Regions from separate parts of the Ketobacter alkanivorans genome, predicted to be linked through region 1. Evidence: predicted binding sites of a transcription regulator. Region 1 holds the regulator's gene; the other holds the start of a gene.
What was found. Region 1 encodes sigma-54, which starts transcription at its own class of promoters, with help from an activator protein. Its sites were predicted from a motif close to ANTGGCATNNANNTTGCTNT; they were not measured.
Positions count from the first base shown of each region.

Region 2: Kalk_RS21140 (DNA translocase FtsK) is a predicted target of sigma-54. The motif match lies at 12,411-12,430, and genes of this name have one in related genera.

Region 1 is NZ_CP022684.1:4,023,673-4,038,638, reverse strand. Features, by position in the region: gene hisD (histidinol dehydrogenase) at 1-193, opposite strand, end outside; gene hisG (ATP phosphoribosyltransferase) at 237-875, opposite strand; gene murA (UDP-N-acetylglucosamine 1-carboxyvinyltransferase) at 890-2,152, opposite strand; gene Kalk_RS17270 (BolA family protein) at 2,171-2,434, opposite strand; gene Kalk_RS17265 (STAS domain-containing protein) at 2,498-2,830, opposite strand; gene mlaD (outer membrane lipid asymmetry maintenance protein MlaD) at 2,820-3,284, opposite strand; gene mlaE (lipid asymmetry maintenance ABC transporter permease subunit MlaE) at 3,286-4,068, opposite strand; gene Kalk_RS17250 (ATP-binding cassette domain-containing protein) at 4,065-4,904, opposite strand; gene Kalk_RS17245 (calcium/sodium antiporter) at 5,074-6,039, shown strand; gene Kalk_RS17240 (KpsF/GutQ family sugar-phosphate isomerase) at 6,115-7,095, shown strand; gene Kalk_RS17235 (KdsC family phosphatase) at 7,098-7,628, shown strand; gene lptC (LPS export ABC transporter periplasmic protein LptC) at 7,628-8,200, shown strand; gene lptA (lipopolysaccharide transport periplasmic protein LptA) at 8,181-8,759, shown strand; gene lptB (LPS export ABC transporter ATP-binding protein) at 8,756-9,481, shown strand; gene Kalk_RS17215 (RNA polymerase factor sigma-54) at 9,669-11,291, shown strand; gene hpf (ribosome hibernation-promoting factor, HPF/YfiA family) at 11,412-11,699, shown strand; gene ptsN (PTS IIA-like nitrogen regulatory protein PtsN) at 11,746-12,198, shown strand; gene rapZ (RNase adapter RapZ) at 12,211-13,062, shown strand; gene Kalk_RS17195 (HPr family phosphocarrier protein) at 13,102-13,374, shown strand; gene mgtE (magnesium transporter) at 13,470-14,828, shown strand.
Region 2 is NZ_CP022684.1:4,899,246-4,914,211, forward strand. Features, by position in the region: gene Kalk_RS21065 (NUDIX hydrolase) at 1-257, opposite strand, end outside; gene Kalk_RS21070 (hypothetical protein) at 437-1,183, opposite strand; gene moaC (cyclic pyranopterin monophosphate synthase MoaC) at 1,346-1,834, shown strand; gene moaD (molybdopterin converting factor subunit 1) at 1,831-2,082, shown strand; gene moaE (molybdopterin synthase catalytic subunit MoaE) at 2,084-2,569, shown strand; gene Kalk_RS21090 (pseudouridine synthase) at 2,545-3,228, opposite strand; gene icd (NADP-dependent isocitrate dehydrogenase) at 3,345-4,607, shown strand; gene Kalk_RS21100 (cold-shock protein) at 4,829-5,128, opposite strand; gene clpS (ATP-dependent Clp protease adapter ClpS) at 5,430-5,771, shown strand; gene clpA (ATP-dependent Clp protease ATP-binding subunit ClpA) at 5,825-8,086, shown strand; gene infA (translation initiation factor IF-1) at 8,168-8,386, opposite strand; gene Kalk_RS21120 (arginyltransferase) at 8,602-9,315, opposite strand; gene aat (leucyl/phenylalanyl-tRNA--protein transferase) at 9,424-10,137, opposite strand; gene trxB (thioredoxin-disulfide reductase) at 10,156-11,109, opposite strand; gene Kalk_RS21135 (alanine dehydrogenase) at 11,278-12,345, shown strand; gene Kalk_RS21140 (DNA translocase FtsK) at 12,549-14,828, shown strand; gene lolA (outer membrane lipoprotein chaperone LolA) at 14,888-14,966, shown strand, end outside.

The sequences.
Region 1 (14,966 bases):
TGATTGCCATGTGATCGAAGCGATTGGTATGCTCAAGCACCGCGGCATCGCCACGCTGACGCACGCTTTCGACGATCTCATGCACCGCTGTCTGCACCCCATGGTCGGATACACTCTCCCAGGCCAGCAGGGCGTCGAGGCGCTGCTCAAAATCGGCTTGGTTGGCGTCCAGTCGGGTGATGTCCAGGGTCATGGGATAGTCCTCACGATAGTCGGGCATTAATGCGGTTTAGGGGTTAACGGTTATTCTCAACAGCCTCGGCCAGCTGGTCAATCAGGCGCTGAATGACGCTGTGCTTCATTTTCATGGAGGCCTTGTTGACGATCAGCCGCGAGCTGATGGTAGCAATCAGCTCCGTAGGCTCCAAGCCATTGGCACGCAAGGTGTTGCCGGTATCGACGATGTCGACAATTTTGTCCGCCAGCCCCACCAAAGGCGCAAGCTCCATGGAACCGTACAGCTTGATGATTTCAACCTGCTCGCCTTTCTCGGCGTAATACTGCTTGGTGATGTTTACGAACTTGGTGGCCACTCGCAGGCGCCCTTCCGGCTCTGCCACATCTTTTTTAGCGGCCACCATTAACTTACAGCGGGAGATGTTCAGATCCAGAGGCTCGTATACGCCACGAGCACCATGCTCCATCAACACATCTTTACCCGCCACACCAATATCCGCAGCCCCATGCTCCACAAAGGTGGGCACGTCGGTGGCGCGAATAATGATGATATCCACGTTGGGGTTACTGGTGGGAAAGATCAGCTTGCGGCTTTTGGAAGGCTCTTCCAGCAGCTCGATACCCGCCGTTTTCAGCAGCGGCAGCGTTTCATCCAGTATGCGCCCCTTGGACAGGGCAATGCGTATTCTTGCTGTCATGATGCACTCTTTCTTTACGATGGTATGCGGTGAATGGTCGCACCCAGCATTTGCAGTTTCTCTTCAATACATTCGTAGCCACGGTCGATGTGGTAGATACGATCCACCAGGGTATCACCATCGGCCACCAACCCGGCCAGAACCAACCCGGCTGAAGCCCGCAGATCGGTGGCCATAACCGGCGCACCGGTAAGGCGCTCAACCCCTTTGATGATGGCGGTATTGCCTTCCAGATGGATGTCCGCCCCCATACGATTCAACTCGGAGACGTGCATAAACCGGTTTTCAAAGATGGTTTCTATAATGGTGCCAGTGCCCTCCGCCACCGCATTCAAGGCGGTGAACTGGGCCTGCATATCCGTGGGAAAAGCAGGATAAGGTGCTGTACGAATATTAATCGCTTTGGGGCGATTACCTTTCATATCCAGCTCGATCCAGTCATCTCCTGTGATCACCGTCGCGCCCGCGTCTTCCAGCTTGGCCAGCACCGCATCCAGAATATCCGGGCGAGTATGCTTGACCTTCACCTTGCCACGGCTGATGGCTCCCGCCACCAGATAGGTGCCCGTTTCGATACGATCAGGAATCACGGTGTATTCACAGGCATGCAGGCGCTCTACACCGTTAATAATAATGGTGTCAGTGCCTGCACCCTTGATATCAGCGCCCATGGCCGTCAGGCAATCTGCCAGATCCACCACTTCCGGTTCACGGGCAGCGTTCTCCAGAATGGTCTGACCATCAGCCAGCGCGGCAGCCATCATCAGGTTTTCGGTGCCGGTTACGGTTACGGTTTCCAACACGATACGGGCGCCTTTCAGGCGGCCCTTGCTGTAGGCATGGATGTAACCGCCCTCGACAGTAACGTCAGCACCCATGGCCTGCAGGCCGTGAATGTGCAGATCCACCGGGCGACTGCCGATAGCGCAACCTCCGGGCAGGGAAACATGGGCCTCACCGAAGTGAGCCAGCATCGGGCCCAGCACCAGAATGGACGCGCGCATGGTTTTGACCAGAGCATAGGGCGCATCCAACTGCTTGATGGTATTGGCTTCCACTTCCACATTTAACTTGTCGTCAATGATCAGCTCCACCCCCATCTGACCGAGCAATTCGATCATGGTGGTAATGTCCTGCAGATGCGGCAGGTTGCAGACCTTCATCTTTTCATCACACAGCAGGGTCGCTGCCAGCACAGGCAAGGCAGAGTTTTTTGACCCGGAAATGCGGATTTCACCGTTGAGACTGCCGCCCCCGGTGATAATCAGTTTATCCATGTTGAGGCCTCGTGCAGATCAGAATCCAGGGATACCCAGCTTTTTCTGGGATTCCCACTCGGATGGGGTGTAGGTATGCATGCTGACGGCGTGCAGTTCGCCACTGGCAATCAGTTCGTTCAGGCAGGCATATACCAACTGTTGTTTTTTAACGGAACGCAAGCCCTCAAAGGCTGCAGAAGCCACGGCGACGAGGCATTTATTGCCGTCCAGTCGTACCATGGCCTGAGCACCCTCAATACCGCTTTCGAGGCGCTGTTGAATATCTTCGGCTGTGATCATTTAGAACTACCCGGGATCGTTGGGGTTTGAAAGGCGACATTGTAAACAAATTCGACGCTAAAATCAGGAAGAAAAGGGAATCACCGTATCCAGACTGCTGACCCGGCTTACGTCCAGCATATCGTCCGGCGCATTGACAAAAACCAGCGTCTTACCCAGCACCTGGGCCATGCGTAACCAGCACATCAATACCGAGATCCCCACACTGCCAACCCGCCCAACCTGAGACAAATCGACACTGATTCGATCCGCCATACCGGGAATCAGCTTCTGACCTTCACTGCGCAAGCGGGTGGCGGAGGCAAACAGCATGTCGCCACTGATGGCCAATTGATTATCGCTCACCCGGATCAGGCTTACACCAAGGCCGGACAGCCCATTGCTGCTAGGGCTCATCGGATACTCTTCCCACCAGAAACTTGGCAATCAGATCTTCCAGCACCAATGCTGACTGGGTGTTGTAGATTTCGCTGCCTTCCACCAGGTTCTCAAGCTCGGCGCCTTGGCTGAGGCCTATGTACTTCTCGCCCAGCACCCCAGCGGTCAAAATAGCAGCACTGGTGTCGCTGGAAAGGTTGTCCACATTTTTGTAGATTTCCATTTCCACTACCCCGACGAAGTCTTCCCGATCCAGATAGATATTAGTAACCCGGCCGATTGTGACGCCCGCCATGGTCACTTTGGCCCGCGCGGTCAGACCGCCAATGTTCTCGAACTTGGCAGAGATGCGATACACCTCTTCAGCAGAGTTCATCGACAGGCCACTCACCCGCAGAGCCAGAAATATTATTGCCAGCAAGCCAATCAGCATGAATCCACCAACCGCCAACTCCAAGGTACGCATGCGCATTTTACAGTTCTCCAAACATGACTGCGGTTAAAATAAAGTCTAATCCCAGTACCGCCAGGGAGGCATAAACCACCGTACGGGTGGTAGCCCGACTGATACCTTCGGAAGTGGGCACTGTATCGTAGCCCTGGAATACCGCGACCCAGGTAACCACAATGCCGAATACGACGCTTTTGATGAAGCCATTCATCACGTCATCACCCCACTCCACACTGCTCTGCATATTGGACCAGAAGGAGCCGCCGTCTACGCCCAACCACAGCACTCCCACCACATAGGCACCCATCACCCCCACACTGGAGAAGATAATGGCCAACGTGGGCATACAGATAAAACCGGCCCAAAAGCGGGGTGATACGATGCGGCGCAAAGGGTCTACACCAATCATTTCCAAGCTGGCCAACTGTTCGGTTGCCTTCATCAGGCCGATCTCTGCGGTCAGCGCAGACCCCGCCCGCCCGGCAAACAACAACGCGGTCACCACTGGCCCCAGCTCCCGCAACAGGGTCAGCGCCACCATTTGACCCAGCGCCTGCTCACTGCCGTATCGATTGAGAATGTTATAGCCCTGCAAGGCCAGCACCATGCCAATGAACAGGCCGGACACCAATATAATGACCATGGAGAGCACACCCACCGAATAGATCTGCCTGACCAATAACGGCGCATTGGTGCGCAGATCCGGCAGCGCCCACAGCGAGTGGAACAGAAACAGCCCGGAGCGACCCAGGGCCTCAAGCATCTCCAGCCCGGAACGGCCAAATGCTGCAATTCGATCTATCACAATGAACTGCCTCTGAGAAAATCGTCTTCCAGGCTCGGTGCTGGAAAGTGGAAAGGAACCGGCCCATCCGGCAGCCCCTGCATAAACTGACGTACCATGGGCAGATCAGAATTCATAACTTCGTCGGCACTGCCGCGGCCGATCACCTCACCGCCGGAAATCACATAAATGTAATCGGCAATGCTGGCAGCCTCCTGTACATCATGGGACACCACAATGCTGGTATGGCCCAACGCATCATTTAACAGCCGTATCAGCTGCACAACCACCCCCATGGCCATGGGATCCTGCCCCGCAAAGGGCTCATCGTACATAACCAGATCCGGATCCAGCGCAATGGCCCGCGCCAATGCCGCCCGCCGTGCCATCCCGCCAGACAGTTCGCTGGGCATCAGATGCTTGGCACCACGCAGCCCTACTGCCTGTAATTTCATCAAGACAATATCGCGAATCATGTCTTCGGGCAGGTCGGTGTGCACCCGCAGGGGGAAAGCAACGTTCTCATACACCGACAAATCCGTGAACAGCGCTCCGCTCTGAAACAGCATGCCCATCTTACTGCGCACATCGAACAATTCACTGCGACCAAGATCCGGAACATTGTGGCCATCGACAATAATTTTACCCGTGTCCGGCTTCAGCTGCCCCCCGATCAGGCGCAACAAGGTGGTTTTACCGGTACCGCTGGGCCCCATGATGGCGGTGACCTTGCCCTTGGGAATATCGATATTTACATTGTTGTAAATAGTTCGATCACCGCGCATGAACGTCATATCGCTGATTTCGACATAGTTTTTAGCGTCGGTTTGATCGATTGGTGCTGAATCAGATGCCATGCAGCTGCTGTTTCCCGGTTCGTTCCAGTTCCACTAGGGAGCAATCCCACTAGAATAAGGTGCAGAACTATATCACTATGTCCGTAAAAGGAAAAACGACTGTTCACCCTTGCATGGTGTGCGCTTTCTCATTACATTGCATGCCGACTTCATCTGAGGATTTTCAGTCATGCTGCTTGCCTTTTTTGCCATTGTTGCCGGACTTGTTTTACTGGTCTGGAGCTCGGATAAATTTGTAGACGGTGCAGTAGGGCTGGCGGAAGGCCTGGGCATGTCCAAAGCCATGATCGGGCTCACCATCGTCGCCTTAGGCACCTCTGCACCGGAGATCGTGGTGTCCATCATGGCCGCCCTGGAAGAAGCACCCGAACTTGCCCTGGGCAATGCCATTGGTTCCAACATCGCCAATATTGGCCTGGTGTTGGGCGTAACGGCATTGATCGCCGCCTTACCCGTTACCTCCGGCCTGCTCAAAGAAGACCTGCCTGCCTTGCTGGCGGTCACTGCTGTCGTTGGCTTCCTGTGCAGCGACAACCTCATTTCCATGCAGGACGGACTGGCCATGATGGCCATGCTGATACTGCTCATGTACCTGATGTTCCGCTACAAAAAAGAACACAGCGACGAACTGATCACACCAGACATAGAAGAAAGCATTCCAGACCTGCCGCTGAAACAATCCATCTTTTGGTTCATAGTGGGCACAACAGTACTGATCGGATCATCCCGCATTCTGGTTTGGGGAGCCATAGAAGTAGCCACCGCCCTCCAGGTCAGCGAAGTCATCATCGGGCTGACCATTGTCGCCATCGGCACCAGCCTGCCGGAGCTGGCGGCCTCCGTTGCCAGCGCCCTGCGCAAGCAACACGACATTGCCCTGGGCAACATAATTGGCTCCAACATACTGAACCTGCTGGCAGTACTGTCTGCCGGAGCCGTTATCTTCCCCATTGAAGTGACCCCCGTAAGCCTGGTGCGTGATTATGGCACCATGGCTGCCATCACTCTGCTGCTGGCGGCCTTTATATGGTGGCCCCGCAAGAAACGCCAGCTATCCAAGCTGGAGGGGCTCATTCTGCTGACAGCCTACGTCGGTTATCTTGGATATCTGTATCAGCAGAGCGTTACCGCCTGAGGCCATTTAGTTTACACTGTGAACATAACGCAGTTAGTTAACCGATTTGAACCATCGAACACCACTGGGACGAGAATGAGCACAAATCACGACAACTTTGACTTTATCCAATCAGGTCAACGAGTTATTGAAATCGAGGCCAGTGCGGCCCTGGCGCTCAAAGAACGCATTGATGACAACTTCAAGAAAGCCTGCCAACTGATTCTGCAATGCAAAGGCCGCGTCATTGTGACCGGTATGGGCAAGTCCGGCCATGTGGGTAACAAAATTGCAGCCACTCTGGCCAGCACCGGCACCCCGGCCTTTTTCGTTCATCCCGGAGAAGCCAGCCACGGCGACCTGGGCATGATCACCGGCGATGATGTCGTAATCGGTATCTCCAACTCAGGTAAAACCGAGGAAGTCCTGAACATTGTGCCCCTCATCAAGCGCAAAGGTGCCCCCCTGATCAGCATGGCTGGCGATGCCAAATCCATGCTGGCCACACAGGCCGACGTACACCTGGACATCAGCGTCAAAGAAGAGGCCTGCTCCCTGGGCCTGGCGCCCACTGCAAGCACCACCGCCACATTGGTCATGGGAGATGCACTGGCGGTGGCACTGCTGGAAGCACGCGGCTTCACTGCCGATGACTTTGCACTGTCTCACCCCGGTGGCAGCCTGGGTCGCCGCCTGTTATTGCTGGTTGAACACATCATGCATGTAGGGGACAAAATCCCCCTGATCAAACAAGGCGTCACCATCAGCCGGGCGCTGCTGGAAATGAGCAGCAAAGGCCTGGGAATGACCGGCATCCTCAACGACAACGACGAACTGGTGGGCATCTTTACCGATGGCGATCTGCGTCGCATGCTGGATCAGGGCATGGACATCCAGACCACCATGATTGAAGACGTTATGTCCAAAAACCCCAAGACCATTCACCCCCACATACTGGCGGTGGAAGCACTGAACATAATGGACAAAAGCAAAATCACCGCCCTGATGGTAGTGGACAACAACAAACCGGTTGGCGCACTCAACATGCACGACCTGCTGCGCGCAGGAGTGGTATAAGAATGATGACCGAAGAGCTGCAACGCAAAGCCCAAGCCATCAAACTGGTGGCCTTTGACATTGATGGCATCATGACCGATGGCCGCCTCTACTTCACCAGCCTCGGCGATGAGATCAAAGCCTTCAACGTAAAAGACGGCCTGGGCCTGAAGTTACTGCGAGACTCTGGTGTGGAAGTGGCCATCATCACCGGCCGCACCTCAGAGCTGGTGAACCGCCGCGCCCGCGACTTAAAAATCGGCAAACTGATTCAGGGTCGCGAAGACAAAAAAATCGCACTGCAGGAACTCATGCAACAAGAAGGCCTGAGTGTAGATCAGGTAGCCTACATGGGCGACGACCTACCCGACCTGCCCGCCATTCGACTGGCGGGGCTGGGCGTCACGGTCTCCGATGCCTTGCCTATCGTGCGACAACACGCAGATCTTATCACCGAAGCCAAAGGTGGCGACGGAGCGGTGCGAGAATTCTGTGACTGGCTGATGCTGGCCCAAGGTAACCTCAATTCCATTCTGGAACCCTATCTGAGCTGATGAAACAACAAAACCAACTGATTCTAAGCAGCTTGTTTCTAGCACTTTTCGTGGTGGGCACCTACACCTACATGAAATGGGATCAGTGGTTCAGCCCCAAACAGCATGCAAGCACCACCTACGACCAACCCGACATGGTCGCCATAGAATTGCAGCAGCACAGCTACGACAAACACGGCAACAAAGAGTTTCTGCTGGATGCAGAATCCATGCTTCAGTACGTTGCCAGCAATCGCAACCTGATGGTCAAACCCACCATCACCTTCTTTGAGCAGCAACAAGAATCCTGGAAAACCAGCGCTGCCAGCGCCACCTCTGATAACGAAGCCAACAAATTGAACCTCTCCGGCAATGTTACCGTTGTTCAGCAGGGCGTGCGGGAAGCCGCCGTACTGGAAACAGAAACCCTCATACTCTATCCGCGGGAATCCTACGCCACCACCGACGACAAAGTCGTGATCAGGCAAAGCGGCGTCTATATAGAGGCAACCGGGCTGGATGCAGACCTTACCAACAACCGAATTACGTTACGCCACAAAGTCACCAGTATTTATGAACCTGAAAAATCTTAAACAGCTGACCTGCTGGATGATCCTGCTAAGCGCAGCCCCCGTGGCACAGGCGCTGGACAGCGATCGCCAACAGCCGCTGAAAATTGTCGCAGACACCGCCGTAATTGACGAAAAAGACGGCACCGCACTCTACACCGGCAACGTGGTATTGACTCAGGGCACCCTTCGCATCGCTGCCGACTCCCTGAAAATCAGAACCGAAAACGGCAAAGTGGATATCGTTATGGCTGAAGGTGATCCCGCCCTGTTCTCACAGGTACCCGAGCCCAACCAGGCGGAAGTCATCGCCAAAGCCAAAAACATCGATTACATGGTGCGCGATCAGAAACTCCTGCTAAAACGCAAGGCTTCCATCGTGCAAGGCGAAAACATCTTTCGCGGCGAAGAGATCGTTTACGAAATCCAAAGCCAGCGCTTGCAAGCACTGGGACAGACCCAGGATCACCAGCCCGGCGACATAAAAGGCCGAGTGGAAATGATTCTGCCATCGGCGGCAGAGCCTGCACCGCAAACAGCGCCTGCTCCCGCCCCAACAGAAAAGGCCATACCTGCATCATGAGCCGCCTGACAGCATCCAATCTAGCCAAAAGCTACAAAGGTCGCGCCGTGGTGGAAGATGTCTCCATCACCATCGAAAGTGGCCAGATCGTCGGGCTACTGGGCCCTAACGGTGCCGGTAAGACCACCTGTTTCTACATGATCATCGGCATAGTCCCCCAAGACAAAGGCCGCATCGTGATAGACGATACCGAAATCACCCACCTGCCCATGCACGGGCGCGCCGCCAAAGGCATCGGCTACTTGCCCCAGGAAGCCTCCATCTTTCGCCGCCTCAAGGTAAAAGAGAACATCATGGCGATTCTGGAAACACGCAAAGACCTGAACAAAAAGCAGCGCCAGGCCAAACTGGACGAACTGCTGGCGGAGTTCCACATTGGCCACATTGCCGAATCCCAGGGTATGGCCCTGTCCGGTGGTGAGCGCCGCCGGGTAGAAATCGCACGGGCACTGGCCACCGACCCCGCCTTCATCCTGCTGGATGAGCCCTTCGCCGGGGTCGACCCCATTTCCGTTGCGGATATTAAACAGATTATCAGCCATCTGCGGGATCGCGGCTTGGGCGTACTGATCACCGACCACAACGTGCGGGACACCCTCGACATTTGCGAGAAAGCCTTTATCGTCAGTGAGGGCCATATTATCGCCGAAGGTGAGCCCTCACTCATCCTGCAAAACCAGAAAGTACGCGAGGTTTATCTGGGCAACCAATTTCATATGTAAAAGTTCTAAGTAATTTCAGGCATGTAAATTGCTTTGCGGGCTGACTGCTCTTACAATTAAAGCATCGCAGTTGAAATACGGCCCAACTAAGCTGTTGAAAACAGGCCAATAATTGGCTGCCTAAAACGTCAACAAGGCCGTGACACCCCACTAAAACTGGTCGTTGAAGAAGTTGAATTAGGTATCAATGAAACCAACCTTACAGCTCAAAATTGGTCAACACCTTACTATGACGCCCCAGCTGCAGCAGGCCATACGCTTGCTACAGCTCTCCACGCTGGATCTGCAAACCGAAATTCAGGAAGCACTGGAGTCCAACCCCCTACTTGATGTGGATGAGTCAGGATCGGATAACGACAGCGGCGACACAAGCGAACAAAATACCAGCGACAAAAGCACCGAAACCACCAACGAAAAAGAACCTGTCGTGGACTTTTCCCAGTCCAGCGACAGCAGTGAAGCCAGCTCAACCACCAACGAAGATGCCCCCGTCGACCTGGAAGGCAAAGAAATGCCCGGCGAGCTGCCCGTGGACAGCGACTGGGATACCTTATACGACGGCACCGCAGGTTCCGGTGGCAGCACCAGCTTCGACGACGATGACTTCGACTATGACAGCCGTAACAGCGCCCCGGAATCAATCTATGACTCCTTGATGTGGCAGCTGAACCTGACCAACATGTCCGACATGGACCGCATGATCGCCATGGCCATCATTGAAGGCGTCAATGCCAAAGGCTATCTCACCCAATCCGTAGAGGACATCCGCGACGGCGTACTCGCCCAGCAGGACGTAGTGGCAGACCTGGTACGCCTGCAGCAGGCCGAACTGGAAGCCATGGGCATCCAACTGGAACCCGAAGAAGGCGACGACGGCAGCGCCATCTCACTGGAAGAAGTGCTGGCCGTACTGCACCGCATTCAACAATTTGATCCCCCCGGTGTGGCCGCCCGAGACCTGCGGGAATGCCTGCTGATCCAGCTCAAACAGGAGCCAAAAGGCGACCCAACCCGAGAAGACGCTATTTTGGTCGTGGAAATGTTTCTGGATGCCCTCGGCTCTCGCGACTTTGCCACCATCATGCGCAAGGGCAAGCTATCAGAAACCCGTTTAAAAGCCGCCATCGAGCTGATCCAGGCCCTGAACCCCTACCCAGGCAGCAGCATTGAATCCGATGACACCCAATACGTCATCCCCGATGTCATTGTCAGCAAAGACAAAGGCCGCTGGCGAGTAGAACTGAACCCGGAGGCCACCCCCCGCCTGCGAGTAAACAGTGGCTACGCCTCCCTGATACAGCGGGCCGACAACAGCAGCGACAACACCTTCCTCAAAAACAACCTGCAGGAAGCCCGCTGGTTTATCAAAAGTTTACAAAGCCGTAACGAAACCCTGCTGAAAGTAGCCACCAAGATCGTCGAATATCAGATCGGCTTTCTGGAAGAGGGCGAAGAGTCCATGAAGCCATTGGTTTTACACGACATTGCCGAAGCCGTAGGCATGCACGAATCCACCATCTCCCGAGTAACCACACAGAAATTCATGCATACGCCCCGCGGCATATTTGAGCTGAAATACTTCTTCTCCAGCCACGTCAGCACTGCCTCGGGGGGCGAATGTTCATCCACCGCCATTCGCGCCATTATCAAGAAGCTGGTTGCAGCAGAAAATCCAAAAAAACCGTTGAGCGACAGTAAAATTGCCAACATACTGGAGGAACAGGACATCAAGGTTGCCCGGCGCACGATCGCCAAATACCGCGAGGCTATGATGATTCCCCCTTCCAATGAAAGGAAACGATTGGTTTGACCTCTGGTCATAGAATACAGAGTTGAACATCATCGGTGCCCTTCTGGCCGATGCTATACCAAACCCAAACGCGCCAGCCAATGGGTTGCAGTAAAACAAACCACGATTAAGGAGTGGCCTATGCAAATCAATATCAGCGGACATCACGTAGACGTTACGGACGCACTGAAAGACTACGTTGCCGATAAAATGCAAAAACTCGAACGCCATACCGACGACATCACCAGCATCCAAGCCATCCTGAGTGTCGAAAAGAACCGACAAAAAGCCGAAGCAAAAATTCATGTAAAAGGCGCTGACCTGTTTGCCAACGCCGAATCCGAAGACATGTATGCGGCCATCGACATGATGACCGACAAACTTGATCGCCAAGTGCTGAAGCACAAAGAAAAATCCAAGAGCTGGTAAACAAGGCGATTAACTCCAAAGGTTGTAATAAGGTTAATTGATAACGATGGAACTTGCTGAAATCATCAGTCCGCAACGGGTTTTTGAAGACGTACCTGGCGGCAGCAAAAAGAAAGTTCTGGAAACCGCTGCTGGGCTTATTGCCCAGCAGTACCCCGAACTGGACCCCAACGAATTGTTCGACAGTCTTATATCAAGGGAAAAGCTTGGCAGCACAGGCCTGGGCAAAGGCATCGCCATCCCCCATTGCCGTGCACAGCATTGCAACAACGTTATAGGTGCCTTCATCAAACTCGAAAGTGGCGTGGATTTCGACTCCATTGATCACGAACCCGTGGACATGCTGTTTGTGTTATTGGTGCCGCAAGATGCGCATGAAGAACATCTTAATGTTCTCGCCAAAATCGCCGCCATGTTTAACGATGAAACACGCCGCAACACACTGCGCAATGCACATTCATCCGATAGCATCTACGATGCCCTCGTCACTCCCGTATAAAGGTAATATGCCATGAAGCTGGTCGTAATCAGCGGTCGCTCCGGATCAGGAAAAACCACTGCATTACACGTGCTTGAGGACATCGGCTACTACTGCGTTGACAACCTCCCCGTCACATTGTTGCGGGATCTGATGAGCGAGCTGGCAACGCGCACTGCCCCCCGCATCGAAGAAGTTGCCATTGGCATAGACGCCCGCAACAGCGTAACCCAGCTGGAAAAACTCCCCAACGTATTGCGAGAGCTAACCGCAGACGGCATCGACAGTCAGGTTATCTACCTGGACGCCGGAGATGAAGCACTGATAAAACGCTTCAGCGAAACCCGTCGCCGCCACCCCATCAGTAACGACACCAACACCCTCAAAGAAGCCATTGTGCGCGAACGGGAAATGCTGAACCCGGTAGCATCAAGCGCCAGCCTGATCATCGACACCAGCAACCTCACCCTGCACGAACTGCGCGACCAAATCAAAATGCGAGTGGCCGAAAACCAGGATGGCATGGCCATACTGTTCCAGTCATTCGGTTTCAAAAATGGCATTCCCACCGATGCCGACCTGGTATTCGATGTGCGCTGCCTGCCCAACCCACACTGGATCAGCCAGCTGCGCAGCCAAAGCGGCCTTGATCAAGGCGTGCAGGAATTTTTGCAAGGCCATCAACCGGTAACCGAGATGGTGCACGACCTCACCACATTTCTAGAAACCTGGCTGCCCCGCTTTGCTGCCAACAACCGCAGCTACATGACCGTTTCCATTGGCTGCACCGGAGGCCAACATCGCTCAGTGTACGTCACAGAACAACTGTGTCAGTACTTCAAAACGCGCCTTGGCAATGTTCAGGCTAGACACCGGGACTTGTAAGCTGTTTTAATCAGGGCTGCTGTAATTGTGTGAGCCACTATGAAACTGGAAAAATCCATTACCATCATCAACAAACTGGGATTGCACGCCCGCGCCGCCTCCAAACTGGTGGGCACAGCCTCCCGCTTCGAAAGCAAAATAATACTGAACCGCAGCGGGCAAGAAGCCGACGCCAAAAGCATCATGTCTGTTCTCATGCTGGCGGCCAGTCAGGGCACCGAACTGCAGATCACCATCAAAGGTGCCGACGCAGAAGAAGCCTGGGATCACGTGGCCACCCTGATCAACAACCGCTTCGACGAAGACGAATAAGCTCCTTCTGGTCATCTTATCCACAACTCGCTAGAATGGCCCACCCAATTCAGGAATACCCTCTACCCTAACATACCAGCAACAGGAGGTGATCAGTGGCCAAATCACAAACCAGCCATGAAACCCAAGATCAGCTCCATGCCTTTCTGGATGCACTCCACAGCGGAGCCTTTGATGAAATTCGGCGCATGCTGCGGGGCATGTCACCGGCTGAAGTGGCAAGGCTCATCGAATCCACACCGTTGCGGGCCCGTAACCTGCTATGGCAGCTCATCGACAAAGAAGACGAAGGGGAAGTTCTTCAATACGTAAATGAAGAACTGGCTGCCCATTTTCTGCGTCATCGCAACACAGAGGACATTGTCAGCCTGGTCGAAGGCTTCGACACCGATGACTTCGCCGACCTGTTGCAGGAACTGCCCAAAACCGTCATGCGGCAGGTACTGGATTCACTGGATGATCAAAACCGCTACCGCATCGAAACCATCCTGGGCTATCCCGAAGACACTGCCGGTGGCCTTATGGACACCGACATCATCACCATTCGCCCGGACATATCGCTGGATGTGGTGCTGCGTTACCTGCGCCGCCATGAATCCCTGCCGGACACCACTGACAACCTGCACGTAGTCAATCGCACCGGGCAATTTGTCGGCATTCTGCCACTCACCAAACTGCTGATCAAAGATCCCGGCATGAGTGTGCGCGAGGCAATGAACACCGATGCCAAAGCCATACCCGCATCCACCCCGGCCCGAGAAGTAGCGCAGACATTCGAACGAGAGGATTTGGTCACCGCACCGGTGGTGGATGATAACGGTGTGCTGCTGGGCCGAATCACCATCGATGACGTAGTCGACGTTATCCTCGAAGGTGCCGACCACTCCCTCATGAGCATGGCCGGTATGGATGAGGATGAAGACACCTTCGCCCCTGTATGGAAAACCACCCGCCGCCGCGCAGTGTGGTTAGGCATCAACCTGCTGACTGCGTTTCTCGCCTCCTACATGATCGGCCTGTTCGAAGGCACACTGGAAAAAGTCGTGGCGCTCGCCGTGCTCATGCCCATCGTCGCCAGTATGGGTGGCATCGCTGGCAACCAAACCCTCACCTTGGTCATTCGCGGCATGGCCTTAGGGCATGTAGGATCAGCCAACGTTCGCTGGCTGATCAGCAAAGAGATGGCCGTCGGGTTTCTCAATGGGATCTTATGGTCAGCCGTAGTGGGCACCATTGCCACCCTCTGGTTTAACGACATCATGCTGGGTGCCGTACTTGCCACCGCGATGATCATCAACCTGCTGATTGCCGCCATGGCCGGGGCCTCTCTGCCGATGCTATTGGATAAAATGGGCATCGATCCCGCTTTGTCGGGCGGGGTTATTTTAACCACGGTGACCGATGTAGTGGGCTTTTGCTCATTTCTTGGCCTGGCCACACTCTACTACACCTAACCACACCACCTCTCATAGCCAAAAGCTATGGATTTAATAGAAAAATCAATTCGCTAGCCGCTCAACAGGTCTGACAAATACCCTAGTAATCTGCTAAAGTGTTGCCTCTAAACCGTGTGTAGAGACAACCATTAACTT
Region 2 (14,966 bases), 880 kb from region 1:
GCGAAGCTGAAACGATAATAGGTGACCCCGTTGGGCGCGTGGTAATTATAGATACCCACCAGATCGGTGAGTTTGACGTGCCAGCCGGTTTCTTCCAGGGTTTCCCGGATCGCAGCAGCCTGAATGGATTCATGTTCCTCGATATGGCCGGCGGGCTGGTTAAGCACAGTAGCGCCGTCTACCACTTCTTCCACCAACAGGTATTTACCGTTCTGCTCCACAATAGTGGCCACGGTCGCATGAGGAGTCCAGATCATAAGTCGTTTGAGTGTCTGTGCTGCAAAGAACGCGCAATTCTACCCAAATTCGGATCAATTCCCAACCGGTATAGGCGGTATTGATTGAGTTAACAGCTGGAAGGGAGCCTAAAAGAGGTGGGAACAGAACCGCATTAGGGCAGGCCAGCCCCCCTAATGCGGCCTAAATGCTCTGCGTATCAGGCCCCTGCCTTCATAAAACGGCGTTTGTAGGTCTGTACTTCGGAGTGAAGCAGGGTTTCGAAGTATTCAGCCATCGGCAGAAGCGTGGCGTAGTCCATGTCTTTGAACAGCCTGTGAACCACGGCATTGGAGCCTTTTTGCACAGTGCTGATGCCTATATCGGCCGCTTTACGGGTGATTCTGCCAATATCGGCCTCCGACACTGGCTTGGTGTAGAACACGTCGATACCGGCCCCAATCAAATCCTCAACGGATACGATCACATCACGGCGGTAGCTTTCGATATTGGGGTCTTCATGCACTCGCCTCATGTTGGCAACCACCCGTTGATACAGTGACTCTTCCAACTGGAAGCAGGCATACGCCTTGGAGGCATCGGTATCGTCCACACAGACCAGATACGAAAAGTTATTTGCCAGGCGCTCCAGATCCTTGATCGAACGGTTCTTGATGAGTTTGCGGATAACCAGATGTATTCCTTTCTGAACGGCGTGTATACCGGCGTCAGTGGCTCGTTTCAAGGTAGAGGAGATATTCGCCAGTTGAGCAGGGCGTTCGTAATAGGCGTCAAACCCTGCATCGGTAATGGCAATCAGCGTCTCTGCGGCCTGTTCGCACAGTTTGCGTGTGTCGCCTCCCAGATTGATCGCCGTAATCGTGTCGATCACCTGCTGATACAGAGATGGGTCAATGGGGTAACCAAAATAACGAATTTCCCGATGTTTTGATGCCGTTGTTTTCATTTTATTTTCCATTTCGCTATATTGCTGCTTAGCCTGTGGCAGATGCAGCATCATAATACAGAGTGTTTCTTAATGTAATTTGCCATAGAAACCTTGCCTGTGGGTCAGCCGGTCAGCCGCGTATGCCTGCATCCATTACTTTATACCTGTTAAGCACACTAAATGACTGATTTAACACATCTGGACGCCCAAGGGCGCGCCAACATGGTGGATGTCACCGATAAAGACATCACCTCTCGGGAAGCAACAGCAGAAGCCTTGGTTAGAATGCAGGCTGAAACCCTTAACTTGATTACTGAGGGCAAGCACAAGAAAGGAGACGTGTTTGCAGTGGCTCGTATCGCGGGCATTCAGGCAGCCAAAAAAACCAGCGACCTGATTCCTCTGTGTCACCCACTGATGCTGTCATCGGTAAAAGTAGAGCTGACGCCTCTACTTGATCAGAATGCGGTTCTTATCACGGCAGTTTGCAAGCTGGCAGGGCGCACCGGCGTCGAGATGGAGGCCCTGACCGCGGTTTCCGTTGCGGCCTTAACGCTGTATGACATGTGCAAGGCGGTTGATAAAGGCATGGTGGTTGAGCAGATCAGACTGATTGAAAAGCTGGGTGGAAAGAGTGGCCACTGGCAGGCAGAAAAGGAATCAACATGATCAAAGTACTGTTCTTTGCCCGCGTGCGGGATCAGGTCGGTTGCGCTGAGCTGGACATCGAATTACCGGCCGGTGTATCCGACGTGGCGGGTTTTACTGCGACTGTCAAAGCCATGGGTGCCGCGTTCGAACAAGCGCTGTCTGAGCCCAATGTTTTGATTGCAGTAAACCAGGAAATGGCGAATTCGCAAATGACCGTGGAAGATGGCGACGAAATTGCTTACTTTCCGCCGGTTACTGGAGGCTGATGTGGAAACTCACGTGCATGGGAGCGTCGATACCCTCATCAACATTCGCGTAGAGCCTCAGGGTTTCGATGTCGGCGCAGAATACAACCTCCTGCGGGAGCGATCCGAAAACAGCGGTGCAATCGTTTTGTTTACCGGGTTAGTGCGCGATTTTAATGCGGATGGAGCCATCGACGGCATCATTTTGGAGCATTATCCTGCCATGACACAGAAAACGTTGCAGACGATTGTGCAGCGGGCGCTAAGCAAGTGGCAGTTAGATGCGGTCACCATTATTCACCGGGTTGGCAAATTGCTTAACCATGATCAGATCGTACTAGTGGGGGTTTCTGCTCGTCATCGCGAAGCCGCTTTTGATGGTGCCAGCTTCATCATGGATTTCCTCAAGACAGAGGCACCATTCTGGAAGAAAGAAGTCACCCCGCAAGGCGACGCACAATGGGTGGACGCGAAAGTTTCAGATCAGCGGGCTCGTGAGCGCTGGTGACGCGGCTTTTGTTGTTTGCTGGATTCAGGGGCGGCTTTGCGTGATTTGGCGGGCTTGTTAGATGTGGTTTTTGAGGCTGCTTTCAATAGATTCTCGGGCACCGTTTCGATGCAGGATTCACCGGGCTGTAACGACCCGATAGACCAAGGTCCAATTGCGGCGCGCACCAGGCGCAGGGTAGGGTAGCCCACCGCAGCGGTCATGCGTCTAACTTGACGGTTACGGCCTTCGCTGATGGTCAGTTGGATCCAGCTGGTAGGAATATTGACCCGGCGTCGAATGGGCGGGTTGCGCTGCCATAACACACTTGGCTCGCTTATTCTTTCGGCCAAGGCCGCGCGGGTTTTGCCATCTTTCAGCATTACCCCGTGTCGCAATTGCGCCAGTGCTTGCTCGGAAACTTCTCCTTCCACTTGAGCCCAATAGGTTTTAGGCAGCTTGTGTTTGGGGTCGGTCAGGCGGTGTTGCAATTGGCCATCACCGGTCAGTAACAAGAGTCCTTCAGAATCGTAATCCAGTCGACCTGCAGGATAGATAGACGGCTGTTGGATATACTCAGCAAGGGTGGTTTTGCCCTCGTGAGGGGAAAACTGACATAGCACTTGAAAGGGCTTATTAAGCAATATAATTCGATTTGAAGACAGCGTTGGCTTATACATTATGTGATTGATTAATGGTCAGTTATCGCGAATTTCATGAGGCGAAGATACACAGAATTCTGTATACTTCGCGTACCTAAACCGTAATTGTATGTAAATAGGGAGTAAAAAACGACATGGGGTACCAAAAGATTAGGGTCCCAGCAGATGGTGACAAAATCACCGTTAACGCTGACCTGTCCCTGAATGTCCCGAACCATCCCATCATTCCTTATATCGAAGGAGACGGGATCGGTGTGGATATCACGCCGGTAATGCTGAAAGTTACCGACGCAGCAATAGAAAAAGCCTATGGCAACAAGCGTTCCATCGCATGGATGGAAGTTTATTGCGGCGAAAAATCTACGAAAGTGTATGGCCCCGATGATTGGATGCCAGAAGAAACCTTTGAAGCGTTGCGCGAATACATCGTGGGTATCAAAGGCCCACTCACCACACCAGTAGGTGGCGGTATTCGATCGTTGAACGTGGCACTGCGTCAAGAACTCGATTTGTATGTGTGTCAGCGCCCGGTGCGCTGGTTCCGTGGTGTGCCAAGCCCGGTGCATTGCCCAGAAAAAACCAACATGGTGATTTTCCGTGAGAACTCGGAAGACATCTACGCCGGTATCGAATGGAAAGCCGATAGCGAGCAAGCCAAGAAAGTCATCCGCTTCCTACAGGAAGAAATGGGCGTGACTAAAATCCGCTTCCCAGAAGGTTGTGGTATAGGCATCAAGCCGGTTTCAAAAGAAGGCAGCCAGCGCCTGGTTCGTAAAGCGATCCAGTACGCGATTGATAACGATGAAACCTCGGTTACCCTGGTTCACAAGGGTAATATCATGAAATACACCGAGGGTGCCTTTAAGGATTGGGGTTACGAATTGGCGGTAGAACGCTTTGGTGCTGAGCCTCTGGATGGCGGCCCATGGCACACCTTCAAAAACCCAAAAACCGGTCGTGACATCATTGTTAAGGATGTGATCGCAGATGCCTTCCTGCAGCAGATTTTAATGCGCCCTGACGAGTACAGCGTAATTGCAACGCTGAACCTCAATGGCGATTATATTTCTGATGCGTTGGCGGCAGAAGTGGGCGGTATCGGTATTGCCCCTGGTGCCAATATCGGCGGCAGTGTTGCGGTGTTTGAAGCAACTCACGGTACTGCTCCCAAGTATGCAGGCCAAGACAAAGTTAACCCAGGCTCTTTGATCCTCTCGGCCGAGATGATGTTGCGCCACATGGGTTGGACTGAAGCGGCAGATCTTATTATCAATGGTATGCAAGGCGCTATCGAAGCCAAAACCGTCACCTACGATTTTGAGCGTTTGATGCCCGATGCAACTCTGTTGCGTTGTTCCGAGTTTGGTGATGCCATTATCAGTCACATGGAAGACTGATAGCGGCATCAACGCCCGGTTAAAAAAGAAAAGGCTGTCGTTGAACAGCCTTTTTCTTTTTTAGGGTGCAGGGTTGGCGAACGTTGGTTTCAGCAAATAGCCCAAACCTCGCCATCTGTCTGAAATTAATCAGATAAATGTGCGATTTTGAAACCTTTAAAGCGTTTTACAGTCTAAAATAACAAGACACCCTCGGGGAGGGTGGTTGTTATTGAGATTGATTAAACGGCTTCGGCGTGGATCGTGTGGTGCAACTCAGTCGCACCAACTGGATCGTCGGCGTAGGTTTCCTGTTCGGAGGTGCTATCTTGATCTATACCGATAATCGCGATGTTAACGGCATGAAGACCTTTTGGCGCTTCCCTTTCATCGTAGGTAACTTGCTGTCCCGCTTTCAGGCTTCTGTACCCATCCATGCAGATGTAGGAGTAATGAACAAACAAATCTTCTCCACCTGTGTCCGGACGAATGAAGCCGTAACCCTTGGCGTTATTGAACCATTTCACTTTCCCGGTTGCCATAACTCAAGTCCTTCTGTTGGGACTACCTCAGTGTCGGTAGCCATAAGTCAATTGTTATTATTTTTTACTGTCGAGGTACAAACACTAAGAAATGTACTTCGCAGACGTGATTTGTGTTAACTTTTGTTAAACACAAGCCCCAATCATCATGATTGTGAAGTATTAGTCAAGTGTTTTTGCTGTTGAGCTGACCAGCGTAGCCCGAATATGGGTCAGTTATGAGGACTTAATATGTTAACCCCTGATTTTATGATTTCTGGTTATGAGTAAAGCCGAAGATCTTCTACTAACATTGAATAAGATGGAAAGCATGGGAGGCGAGCCATCCAGTCCGGATACGGAGCTTGATGACGGCATTGCGGTTGAGGAATCGAAGCCGGATCTGGCACCGCCGCCGCTGTACAAAGTAGTGATGCTGGATGATGACTTTACGCCGATGGAATTTGTAGTAGACGTGTTGCAGTTGTTCTTTGGCATGAATAGAGAGCAGGCCACGCAGATTATGTTGACGGTACATACCCAGGGAAGAGCCAGTTGTGGCACCTTTACCAAGGATGTTGCGGAAACTAAGGTGGCGCAGATAATTAAGTTTGCAAGGGAGAATCAACATCCCTTGATGTGTGAAGTGGAAAGGTTTCAATAGACCGGTTTGTCCACGGGTCGTTGTCGATATTCTGAGGATGAAGGTGTAAAGAGATGTTAAGCAAAGATCTGGAAGTCACATTAAATCTGGCATTCAGAGACGCTCGTACCAAGCGTCATGAGTACATGACTGTTGAACACCTGCTGCTGGCATTGCTGGATAATGAAGCCGCATCAACAGTTCTGAAAGCCTGCGGAACCGATCTGGACGAGCTTCGTTCAGATTTGGCCAACTTTGTGGATGAAACCACACCACTGATTCCCTCTAGCGACAGCGATCGCGAAACCCAGCCTACGCTTGGTTTTCAGCGCGTGTTGCAGCGGGCCGTATTCCACGTGCAGTCTTCCGGCAAGAAGGAGGTCACCGGTGCTAACGTGTTGGTGGCAATCTTCAGTGAGCAGGAAAGCCAAGCTGTGTATTTCCTCAAAAAGCAAAGTGTCGCCCGTATTGATGTGGTGAACTACATCGCTCACGGGATCTCCAAGGTGTCTGATGAAACTCACAACCTGGAAGATCACAGTCACGATGTGCATGAGGATGACCAGGTTTCAGAAGGCGCCGGTAAATCGCCACTGGAGGCCTACGCCAGCAACTTGAATGAACAGGCTATGGCAGGGCGAATCGATCCTCTGGTGGGGCGCGATGAGGAGGTCGAGCGCACAGTTCAGATTCTGTGTCGTCGCCGCAAAAATAACCCTCTGTTAGTCGGTGAACCCGGTGTCGGTAAAACGGCAATTGCCGAAGGCCTTGCCAAGCGTATTGTCGACAAAGAAGTGCCCGACGCTATCGATGATTGCGTAGTGTTTTCGCTGGATCTCGGTGCGTTGCTGGCTGGTACCAAATACCGTGGTGATTTTGAGAAGCGCTTCAAAGCCTTGCTGGCCGAGTTGCAGAAGAAGTCTAACGCCATCCTGTTTATCGATGAGATTCATACCATCATTGGTGCAGGCGCTGCGTCTGGCGGTGTGATGGATGCTTCGAATCTGTTGAAGCCGATGCTGGCTTCCGGTGACATTAAGTGTATTGGTTCCACAACATTCCAGGAATACCGCGGCATCTTTGAGAAAGATCGGGCGTTGGCTCGACGCTTCCAGAAGATTGATGTAGTGGAGCCAAGCGTTGAAGATACTTTTGAAATTTTGAAAGGTCTTAAGTCGCGCTTCGAAGAGCATCATGATATCAAGTACTCTAACAAAGCGCTGAAAGCGGCTTGTGAGTTATCGGCCCGCTATATTAACGATCGGCACTTGCCTGACAAAGCCATTGACGTCATTGATGAGGTCGGTGCTTATCAGCGTTTGTTGCCACCCAGCAAGCGTAAGAAGGTAATCTCGGTTGCCGATGTAGAAGCGATTGTGTCCAAGATTGCGCGCATTCCTCCAAAAACGGTTTCTGCCAACGACAAAGAGCTGTTGTCGAATCTTGAGCGCGATCTGAAGATGGTGGTGTTTGGGCAGAATGATGCAATTGATGCGCTCTCAAGTGCGATCAAACTGGCTCGGGCTGGTTTGAGTCATCCCGATCGTCCGATTGGATCCTTCCTGTTTGCCGGCCCTACTGGGGTAGGTAAAACTGAGGTTACCAAGCAGTTGGCGAAAGTCATGGGTATGGAGCTTATCCGCTTCGATATGTCTGAGTACATGGAGCGTCACACGGTGTCACGTTTGATTGGTGCGCCTCCGGGGTATGTAGGTTTTGATCAGGGCGGCCTGTTGACTGAAGCCGTCACTAAATCGCCCCATGCGGTGCTGCTGCTGGATGAGATTGAGAAGGCTCACCCAGAGGTGTTTAACCTGTTGCTGCAAGTGATGGATCACGGCACCCTGACTGACAATAACGGCCGCAAGGCGGATTTCCGCAACGTTATCCTGGTTATGACCACCAACGCCGGTGCAGAGTCGGTTGCTAGAGCCTCTATCGGCTTCACGCAGCAGGATCATACTACTGACGGAATGGAAGCCATCAAGCGCATGTTTACACCTGAGTTCCGCAACCGTTTGGATTCCGTTATTCAGTTCCACAACCTGGATATGGAAATCATCAAGGGAGTGGTGGACAAGTTCCTTACAGAGCTTCAGGCCCAGCTGGATGATAAGCGTGTTATGTTGGATGTGGATGACGCTGCGCGTAATTGGCTGGCAGAGAAAGGCTACGACAAGGATATGGGTGCCCGCCCGATGAATCGTTTGATTCAGGAGAAGCTGAAACGTCCGCTGGCAGAGAAGATTCTGTTTGGCGAGCTATCAGAGAATGGCGGTACCGTTCATATTTCCGAAGAAGACGGCGAGCTGATATTCGATACAGAGCCTGCCTGATAAATTTAAGCACAATCACAAACGACAAAAACGAGCCTACTGGGCTCGTTTTTGTTTTGAATGCTTTTTAGCTGAAGCTTATCAGCGTACGCGGTAAGTGATGCGGCCCTTCGACAAATCGTAAGGTGTCATCTCTACTTTCACGCGATCACCGGTGAGTATGCGAATGTAGTTTTTGCGCATCTTTCCGGAAATGTGGGCCGTTACAACGTGCCCGTTGTCCAGTTCCACACGGAACATGGTGTTGGGAAGGGTATCAGTAATGGTACCTTCCATTTCAATGGAATCTTCTTTCGACATCCAGTGATATCCTCTCAGTGCATGGGTAATGCAGTCGGTTTTTGGGCAGTCGAGCTGCCAACGAGGCGTGAATTTTGCCGTAAAAGCAGGCATTTATCAAAGCTAAAGTGGCTTTATTGTGGCTTAGGGAATATTCAGCGGCGTAGGCGGGGTTTAAAATGCTCGAGGTTTTGATTATAACTGTTTGAAAATATTGGATTTAATGAAATATTTCATTAAAGAGAAACCGACACCCAGTGGTTGTTAACATACATCTCAAGCGGGCGATATTCGGTTTTATACTTCATTTTTTGGCAGTCTTTTATCCAGTATCCAAGATAAAGTGCGGGTAAACCCATTCTTTTGGTTTCTTCGATCTGCCACAAAACCGCCATTACCCCCAGGCTGCGTTTTGAGCTTTCGGTGCAGTAATAGGTGTATACCGCAGAGAGGCCATTTTCCATGATGTCGCTGACCGCTACCGCCAGCAGCTTGCCTTGGGGGTCGCGAAACTCGAAAAAACAGGTCTTGCCCCAATCGCTGAGCAAAAAGGATTCATACTGCTCCGGGGTGGGGGGGTACATGTCGCCATCACGATGTTTGGCCTCGATGTAGCGCGCATAGAGTTCGTAGTGCTCATCATTGAATTCTGCAGGCACTTGTTTAATGGAGAGGTCGCTGTTTCGATTCCAGATGCGTTTGTGCTTGCGAGACAGGTGATAGTGCTCCACTGGGATGCGCACCGGTATGCAGGCAGAACATTGACGGCAGTGAGGTCGGTACAGGTAGTTGCCGCTGCGTCTGAACCCAACTTCGGACAGTTCGCTGTAAAGGTTGTGATCAAGGTTGGCTTTCGGATCGGCAAACAGGGTGATAGCGTCATTGCGAGGCAAATAACTGCATTGATGTAATGGAGTAACAAAAAATTTTACTGCTGCGAGATCCGTCATATGCCTAATCGCAAAAGCCTTAAAAATCTTATGGTTAAGTGGCCGGTAGGCACTCATACTAGTGCATTAATACAGTATTAAACGAATTACCGGATGTTTCCAGTGTCGCTAGACACAATGTTGCCAGTTCAGTGACCATTTTGGCTGAACGGTGGTGCGCAAATCATCAATTACAGGAACATGTTGCTGCAGCATGGCTTTGAACTGGTGGCGGGGGATGTTGGTAGAACCGAGGCTAACCAGATGAGGGTTTTCAACCTGGCAGTCAATAAGCTGAAAGCCCCAGCACTTGAGTTGGTTTACGAGGTGAACGAACGCCACTTTGGAGGCGTCTGTTTGGCGACTGAACATGGATTCGCCGAAGAATATTTTGCCCAGCGCAATGCCGTAAACGCCCCCCACCAAATGATCTCCCTCCCAGGACTCCACAGAGTGGGCGTAGCCAAGCTCATGCAGGTGAATGTAGGCGTCAATCATTTCAGCAGTGATCCAGGTGCCGTCGCTGTATTGCCTGGGCTCTGAGCAGGCCTGAATAACCTCGGGAAACGCTGCATCCATGGTGACGTGATAGCGCTGTTTGCGCAGGGTTTTGTTCAAGCTGCGGGAGATGTGCAGTTGATCGGGGAACAATACCGCTCGGGGGCTGGGGGACCACCAAAGTATGGGTTGGTCGGCGTCGAACCAGGGAAATATGCCCTTTGAATAAGCATCAACAAGACGCTCAGGGGTTAAATCTCCACCGGCGGCCAGCAGACCGTTGGGATCACCCAGTGCGTGCTCGATAGGGGGGAAGTCCTGGGTATGAAAGCCCAGGACAGGGATCTTGATCACAGGCAGCGGTTAACTGTTTTCATCCAGAAACTTTTCGGCGTCCAGCGCCGCCATGCAGCCGAATCCGGCAGAGGTGATGGCTTGGCGATAAACGTGATCGGTGACGTCTCCTGCGGCAAATACGCCTTCCACGTTGGTGGCGGTGGCATTGCCTTCGATGCCGCTTTTGATCTTCAGGTAGCCGTTTTCCATATCCAACTGGCCTTCGAAAATGCCGGTGTTGGGGGTGTGGCCGATGGCGATGAATACGCCCTGCAGATCGATGTCTTTGGTCTCGCCGCTGTCGACATGCTTGATGCGCATACCGGTAACGCCCATGTCGTCGCCCAGAACTTCATCGAGGACATAGTTGAGCTCAAGAGTGACGTTGCCGTTGGCAGCGCGATCCAGCAGGCGATCCCGCAGTATTTTCTCGGAGCGGAAGGTCTCGCGGCGGTGAACCACGACCACTTCTTTGGCAATGTTGGCCAGGTACAGGGCTTCTTCTACGGCGGTATTGCCGCCGCCAATGACGGCGACTTTCTGGTTACGATAGAAAAATCCGTCGCAAGTGGCACAGGCGCTTACGCCCTTGCCCTTGAAAGCTTCTTCGGAATCGAGGCCCAAATAGCGGGCAGAGGCACCGGTGGCGATAATCAGGGCATCACAGGTGTAGGTGGCGCTGTCGCCATAGAGGGTAAACGGGCGCTTGCTGAGATCGGTTTTATTGATGTGATCAAACAGGATTTCGGTTTCGAACCGTTCTGCGTGCTGCTTCATACGCTCCATCAGCTCAGGCCCCTGCACACCATCCTGATCCCCAGGCCAGTTGTCCACTTCGGTGGTGGTTGTGAGCTGTCCACCGGGTTGGATCCCTGTGACGATGACGGGGTTGAGGTTGGCTCGCGCAGCGTAGACCGCAGCAGTGTAACCGGCGGGGCCGGAGCCCAGTATTAGAAGGCGGCAGTGTTTGGTTTCGCTCATTAAATCGATGTCCAGTTTGATGGCACAGGTGTTGCCGTGATGTATGGATTGGTTTGCACACTTATACTTAATTTACCACGTTGCAGGCAAATAGTTCCTGTAAATCAGCAGAATAGGGGCTGGCTATAATGGGGTATAGTGCTGATGTACATTTGGATGGATTCTACTATGGCTAGGCTGTTAACGATCGGTGTGCCCAAGGAAACTAAACCCATGGAGGCGCGGGTAGCGCTGGTTCCCCATGCGGTGGCTGAGTTGGTGAGTCAGGGGTTTACAGTGTGGGTGGAGCATTCTGCAGGTGAGCTCAGCGGTTATCCTGATGCCCAATATCTGGCAGCCGGGGCCCGCATAGCAAGCAGTGCCAACGAGCTGTTTGCGCAAGGCCAACTGATTGTAAAAGTGAAAGAGCCGGTGGCGGGGGATCTGGCGTTGCTGCAGGCGCACCACCTGCTGTTTTGTTTTCTGCATCTTGCCCCTAACCCTGCGCTGAGCCAAAGGCTGTGTGATATCGGGTTAACCGCGGTGGCATTCGAATCCGTGCAGCTGGGGCAGCGGTTGCCTTTGTTGGCACCCATGAGTGAAATTGCAGGTCGGGTGGCGGTGCAGGCGGGCGTTCATTATCTGCACCGATCCATGGGTGGAAAAGGGGTTCTGCTGGGCGGGGTTGCCGGGGCGGCTCCGGGCAAGGTTGTGGTCGTTGGTGCCGGGGTGGCAGGCCAGAACGCTGCCAGAGCGGCGGCTGCCACCGGCGCGCAAGTGGTGGCGTTTGATCGCAATGGCGATGCATTGCGCGCAATCGAGGCCATCGCCCCCAATATTACCGGTATGTATTCTTATCAGGAGGCCATTGCTCAGGCTATGGTGGATGCAGATTTGGTGGTGGGGGCGGTGTTGGTGCCGGGGGCCAGGGCTCCTCACGTGGTGTCTCGAGAGATGGTGCGGGCCATGCCCGATGGCGGCCTGATCGTGGATATATCCATTGATCAGGGCGGTTGTGTTGAGACCATCCGTGCCACCGATTATCGTGATCCGGTGTATACCGAGGAGGGTGTGTTGCATATGGGGGTGACCAATATGCCGGGCGCTGTGCCACGTACCGCTTCTGAAGCGCTCTCTGGTGCTATTTTATCCTACGTTCAGCGTTTGGGGATCGGGCAACTGCGGGAATATCCTCCATTAAGTGATGGAATCAACGTTTCAGTAGGTAAGATTGTCCTGCCAGCTCTGTTAGAATAGTCCCTTGAAAGTGGATATTGACGCTTACACTAATTTCTTAAGGTCAATTGTGAGAAGTTTGTGCAAATGGCTGATTTTTCGCTAAAATAAAGCTAATTTATTATCCTGAATAGGGTCATCTTTTGAAAAAAGAACAAGCCCAGAGACAAGTGGAACCCGCTCCCTGGATCGTGTTGTTAGTGCGTGGCGTGCGTGAAGGAGCAATGATCGTGCTCTTTTTCATGTCCCTCTACCTGATGATCGCGCTGGCATCCTTTGATGTTCATGATCCCGGCTGGAGCAGCCTGGGCAGTGGTCGCAGCATTCACAACCTGGGCGGCCGCGCTGGAGCTTGGTGTTCTGATGTCTTGATGTCGCTGTTTGGATACCTCGCGTATTTGTTCCCGCTGTTGATTGCCTACCGGGCCTGGCTGGTATTTCGGGATATAGACAAGCAGTGGAGCTGGCTGATGGCAGGCCTGCGCTTCCTGGGCTTTGCCATGACCATGGTGGCGGCGTCGGGTTTGGCTTATATCCATTTCGATGTGGCTCCTGGGTCCTTGCCGGACATCGATTCCGCCGGACGCAACGCTGCTGGCGGCATTCTGGGGATTGAAGTTGGCAGCGCTGCCTTGCATGCCTTAAATACACTGGGCTCGACGTTGGTCTTGCTGGCGTTGTTTTTGATCGGTCTTACCATGTTTGCCGATGTGTCCTGGATTGGTGTGATTGATGGAACCGGTAAAATTTCCATCAGCATTTATGAATGGTTGAGCACGTTAAAAGAGAAATGGCAGGCACGCCGCGACGCTCGCGAAGAATCGAACGCTAAAAAAGCGCAGGAGAAAGCCGCAAAACTGGCGATTAAGCAACGTCAGGAGGCGCTGAAGAAAGACAAAGCCAAACAGGAGGTGCGTAAACCCCCTGTCATCGAGCTGCCCAAGCCTAAACCAGAACCCAGTATGCGCGCAGAAAAAGAGCGTCAGAAGAGCCTGTTCGATAACCCCGTTACCGGTGATCTTCCCGCCATAGCGTTACTTGATGCGCCCGATAAGCAAGGCAAGAAAGGGTTTTCCGCTGAGACGTTGGAAAGCATGTCGCGACTGCTGGAGATCAAGCTGCGGGACTTTAATGTAGAGGCCGAGGTGGAGAACGTTATGCCCGGCCCGGTTGTCACCCGTTTCGAGATTCAGCCCGCGCCTGGCGTGAAGGTTAGCCGCATTACCAACCTGGCGAAGGATCTGGCCCGTTCCCTGGCGGTCATCAGCGTGCGGGTGGTGGAAGTTATCCCCGGTAAAACCGTGGTAGGCATTGAAATTCCCAACGAAGATCGAGAGATCATTCGGCTCAGTGAAGTGGTGGCGTCTCAGGAGTATGAGCGGGTCAGCTCACCTTTGGTGCTCGCGTTGGGTAAGGATATTTCCGGCGAACCTGTGGTGGCGGATCTGCAGAAAATGCCGCACCTTCTGGTTGCAGGTACCACCGGTTCTGGTAAGTCGGTCGGGTTGAATGCCATGCTGATCAGTATGCTGTTCAAGGCCACACCGGATGATCTGCGACTGATTATGATCGATCCCAAGATGTTGGAATTGTCGGTGTATGACAACATTCCACATCTGCTGACGCCGGTTGTCACCGACATGAAGGAAGCCTCCAATGCGTTGCGTTGGTGTGTGGCTGAAATGGAGCGCCGGTATCGGTTGATGGCAGCCATGGGTGTGCGCAACCTGGCAGGTTTCAACAAGAAAGTGAGGGATGCCATCAAAGCCGGTGAGCCCATCAAAGATCCTTTGTTCAAGCCGGATCTGGATTGTCAGGAGCCAGAGGAGTTGCAGGCGCTGCCGTTTATTGTGGTGGTGGTGGATGAATTTGCCGACATGATGATGATTGTCGGCAAGAAGGTCGAAGAACAGATAGCTCGTATTGCACAGAAAGCGCGGGCTGCCGGTATACACCTGATTCTGGCTACTCAGCGTCCATCGGTGGACGTTATTACCGGTTTGATTAAGGCCAACGTGCCAACGCGAATGGCGTTCCAGGTGTCGTCCAAGGTTGACTCCAGAACCATTCTGGATCAAGGGGGAGCGGAGCAGCTGTTAGGTCATGGTGACATGCTCTATCTGCCACCGGGAACAGGCTTGCCGGTGCGAGTACACGGTGCATTTGTTGCCGACGAAGAAGTGCACCGCGTGTGTGACGACTGGCGCCGCAGAGGGGAGCCCGACTATCTCGATGAAATACTCGAAGGCACTCACGAAGCGGGGCCTGCCCTTGGTGATGAAGGCGCAGGAGGAGGAGGTGACTCCGAATCCGATCCACTCTATGATCAGGCCGTGGCATTCGTAACAGAATCCCGGCGTGCATCTATTTCATCGGTTCAGCGCAAGCTTAAAATTGGCTATAACCGCGCGGCCCGCATGATTGAGGCGATGGAGGAGGCTGGCGTGGTCACTGAAATGGGCACCAATGGTCAGCGGGAAGTAATAGCGCCACCGCCCCGTTAACCCTCTGTTCAGCAACCGGTGTTAAACTGGCACCGGTTCATTAATTACGGAAACTTTCTATGTTGAAGATGATTCTCTGCGTCTGGTTTATCTGTGTCAGCGCCTTGGTACAGGCTGGCGAAGTCAATGCCACGGAAG